DNA from 2 places in the Sphingobacterium sp. GQ94 genome. Region 1 is predicted to be linked to the other one. Evidence: riboswitches for the same ligand, from Rfam matches in the RefSeq annotation. Region 1 holds a riboswitch; the other holds the start of a gene.
What was found. Region 1 has a riboswitch for S-adenosylmethionine ahead of AC6CHH_RS13550 (5-oxoprolinase). Riboswitches for the same ligand answer to the same signal wherever they lie in the genome.

Region 1 (2,205 bases):
GCAACTGCAGGAAAACAATTACATATCATTCCTGATTTCCATATCAGCAATAATGACAGCGTTCTTCATCTAACTTTAAATGGGCGGAATGCACCCGAATTAAGAGTTTCTAGATCTTATCAAGAAATGTTCGAGCATTATGAAAAAACGGAAAAAAACGACAAAAAAATGCGTGAGGCCGTTCAATTTGTCAAACAAAAACTTGATTCAGCAAAATGGTTTATTGACGCAATCAAACAACGCCAGCAAACACTTTTAAAAACCATGAATGCAATAATGGAGTATCAATACGATTATTTCCTTACCGGAGATGACAGAATGTTAAGACCTATGATACTTAAAGATATTGCAGACAAAATCGAGATGGACATTTCCACCGTATCTAGGGTTGCTAATTCAAAATATGTACAAACAGAATTTGGGACTTTTTTGCTAAAGTCTTTTTTCTCTGAAGCAATTCAAACCGAATCAGGAGAAGAGGTATCTAATAAAGAGGTAAAGAAAATATTAGAAGAATGCATTAACAATGAAGATAAAAGGAAACCCCTAGCAGATGAAAAACTGACTGATATTCTAAAAGAAAAGGGCTACTCCATCGCAAGAAGAACCGTAGCAAAATATAGGGAAGCTATGAATATTCCGGTAGCGAGGTTGCGAAAAGAATTGTAAAATTTGGATTTTTAATTTTAATCTACTAGTTTTGTAGAGTATTCAGAATTGCTTAAGAGCAATACCAACCGAGTGACGTCACCGCGGTGGTAAATCAATACGGGTCTCATACCAAAATAAAACGTTTTTATACGGTTAAATCACCCCAATCTGAGTGCAATAATGATTAAACACTTAAACATTCATTGTATGTCAAACAAAAATCATCTACAACAACATTTACTTGAGAAATTCCTTAAGTATTCCAATAATGAGCTCGTTATCTTAAACAATGAACTCGTTAATTCAAATTGGGGTTCAAATAAATCAATATTTCGGACAGCATTGATTAGTACACTCTCTAAACGCGGTGTAGATCTTTCGGCAATTTTATCAACCGAAGATGGATTCACCCAGATTCATCAGGTTCCTGTAAAGCTTGAGGAAAATAAGCTCATTCCTTTATGTTAATACTTAACGATAATTTGCCTCATTAACAGACAAAGCATATAGCGAGAAGGTGCCTAACCAGTGAGTTCCCATGTAATCATCTTGTTGATTCAGGTTCCCTATAGAATATTTAAAATGTGCATTAGCAATGTTTTTTAAATGGTCTAAAGCAGGGTCAATTGAGGATATACCCCAAAGACAAGCAGATCGACTATAATTTAAACCATCTAGGTGAACCAATTTACCATCTGCCCTATCTTTCACTATCGCCGGATCCAATGTAAAATTTTCATCAAAAAGATTCGGCATAAATCCTTTTAACCAAACCATATAATCAGACTTGTTCATAATCCTACTCATCAATAAGGCCTCCTCTAAGCAAGGGGATAAAAAATCATATCCGCTTGGTTCATAAGCCAAATTGCAATTACTATCCGCTTCAAAAAACCGCAGGGAATTTTCGTGAATAGCGTCAATGAATGATTGGTCAGCTACCTGGTTTGCATAATCCAATGAGAGTGTCAGACTAAATGCAGTATTATCATGCTGACCAGACCTAATGGGGTAAACCAGTTTAGGAAGGTATTCTTTATAACGTTCTACGAGTAGATTAACCAATGGCTGCAATGTTGCCTCCCATCGTTTTGCATCTTGGTCTTCCCATACATGAAGCTCTTGTTGCAATTTAAATAACCAAGCCCAGCCATAGGTTCTCTCAAAGCCTAAGTTGTTCTTATCTTCAAAAAAAGCCTGTTCAATAGCAACATTTTCGCTTGTGATATGCTCATTTAATATCGCTCTAACTTTTCCGTCTATGTCAAGCTCAGGAAATTGTTTCATGAGTTTTATGATTGACCAGTAACCGTGAACAGAAGAATGCCAATCAAAACAGCCATAAAACAATGGTCTAAGATCTTTTGGTCTCTTTAAGTCATCACTACTCCCTAAAACCTGGCCTAATTTATTTGGGTATTCTATTTCCAAACAGTGCGTTGGAAGTGCAAAAATTTGTTTAGCCAATGTTGAAGTCAATACAATGTTCTCTTTAACAAAGTTTTCTTGTTTTATTTTTTTTTGACCACAGGAAATGAAAAGTAGGACAAAAAA
Region 2 (2,205 bases), on a different contig from region 1:
TTAAAGATTGATGTACGTTTTGCATCCTCATCAGTGATGTTGCTAACGCGATTCTTAACCTCTGGTTTATGAATCAATGGTGAAGTTCGGCGACTTTGAGCAGCTTCTTTGTTGGCTTGGTACCGGTTTTGAGTGTCTGAATCAACTTCCCCCTCAGCTAGGATTGCCAAGTCTTTTACTTCGGCCAATTTTTGTTTAGCGAATGCTAACCAATTTTTTACCTCTGTTGGTAAAGATTCTTCATTTTTCTCATTATCTAAATCAAACGGAACATGTAATAAAGAAGATGAAGGAGCTACCCAAACACGGTCTTTTCCTAATGCTTGAATCGCTTGATTAATTTTCTTTAATGAATTTTCGTAATCGTTTTTCCAAATATTACGTCCTTCAACAACGCCTAATGATAAGGTAAGGTTTGCAGGAATTTTGGTTAATATGGTGTCGAGCTGATTTTCACCACGAACTAGATCTAAGTGCAACGCATGTACAGGAAGGTTAACAGCAATATCTTCATTGTCACGTAATGCCTCGAAATAAGTAGCAACAATTAATTTTACACCATTAGCAGCTTTACTTAATTTTTCATATACATTTACGTAAAGTGCACGTGTCTGATCATCAATGTCCAATGCTAAGAATGGTTCATCGATTTGAACATATTTTGCCCCTGCTTGAGCTAATTTGGTAAGGATTTCTTGGTAAACAGGCAATAAATTATCGATTAAATCGATACGATTAAAATCTGTTTCTTTTTCTTTTCCTAATAATAAGTAAGAAATTGGACCAATAAAAACAGGTTTAGTTTCAATGCCAAGTTTCTTTGCTTCGTTGTATTCACTTAAGAATTTTTCAGAAGTTAATTTGAATTCTTGGTTTTTTACAAATTCAGGAACCAGGTAATGGTAATTGGTGTCAAACCATTTTGTCATTTCCATAGCAGTGACATCAACACCACCTTCTTGGAAACCACGAGCCATCGCAAAATATAAATCTAAATTATACTGACGGTCGATTTTGTTTAATAATGAATGATAACGTGATGGAATAGCCCCAACAGTTAATGATAAGTCTAAAACTTGATCATAAAATGAGAAATCATTGGAAGGGATCAAATCGATGCCGGCATCTTTTTGAGTCTTCCAGTTGCTTTCACGGATTTTTAGTCCAGCTTGCAATAATTCTTCCGCGCTGATTTTCTTAGCCCAATAGGCCTCATTAGCTTTTTTCAATTCGCGGAATGCGCCCACGCGTGGGTAACCTAAATTGTTTGTTAATAACATAAAGTATTATACTAAATTAATTATACTAAAATCGTTTGCTAAGAGAAGGCTCCCAAAGAATTATGAGGCCAGCTTATCTTTCCCTTTTCAGGTAGAATGTAGCACCTTGTCAAGTGACAGGTTGCTAAGGCTTCATCGGGTCTAGTCCCTCTGCCTTTCTCTATAAGCGGAGGCTAAGGTATGAATTAGATCTTTAATTCCCAAAAAAAAGATTGGAATTGTATAATCATAAAGAATGATGGAGTTGATCTTTCTTTTAAAAAGTGCCTTTAACAACAAATAGACTCTGTTTTTGATAGAGTCTATTCGTCGATTTATTTTACAATCTATTTTTATAGATATTGGAGCTTTAGCTAACAAGCAGTTTGTACCCTTTTCCATGTACATTTACAATTTCTACATTAGGATCTTCTTTTAGGTATTTTCTCAATTTACTAAGAAAAACGTCCATGCTCCGTCCCGTGAAATAATTATCATCATGCCATATTTTGATCAATGCTTCTTCACGCGTTAACACATCATTTTTTTTGATACACAATAACCTCATCAGCTCAGCTTCCTTTGTGGAGAGCTTTTGTTGCTGGCCTTTAAAAGAAATGATTTGACTTGTGTAGTCAAAAAAGTAATCTCCAATTTCAAATTTGTCTAATATTTCTTCTTCCTTATCCTTAGCTGCTCGCTTCAATAGTGCGTGAATTCTCAATAACAACTCCTCAACGCGGAATGGTTTTGTAATGTAGTCATCACCACCTAACTCAAAAGCTTGCGTCTTATCTTCCATCATTCCTTTTGCAGTTGCATAGATGATAGGTACTGTTTGATTTATTTTTCGAATATCTTTACCTAAAGAAAAACCGTCCTTTTTTGGCATCATGACATCCAAGATGCAAAGATCAAATTCATCTTTTCTAAAAGCATCCATCGC

Region 2: another riboswitch for S-adenosylmethionine. It lies ahead of metE (5-methyltetrahydropteroyltriglutamate--homocysteine S-methyltransferase); the one in region 1 lies ahead of AC6CHH_RS13550 (5-oxoprolinase).

Annotation. Positions count from the first base shown of each region.
Region 1 covers NZ_JCAXEC010000016.1:22,404-24,608, forward strand. Annotated here, with positions in the region: gene rpoN (RNA polymerase factor sigma-54) at 1-669, shown strand, start outside; SAM-I-IV-variant riboswitch at 703-798, shown strand; gene AC6CHH_RS13550 (5-oxoprolinase) at 859-1,119, shown strand; gene AC6CHH_RS13555 (DUF2891 domain-containing protein) at 1,123-2,205, opposite strand, start outside.
Region 2 covers NZ_JCAXEC010000005.1:27,117-29,321, forward strand. Annotated here, with positions in the region: gene metE (5-methyltetrahydropteroyltriglutamate--homocysteine S-methyltransferase) at 1-1,280, opposite strand, end outside; SAM riboswitch class I at 1,351-1,449, opposite strand; gene AC6CHH_RS06410 (response regulator transcription factor) at 1,630-2,205, opposite strand, start outside.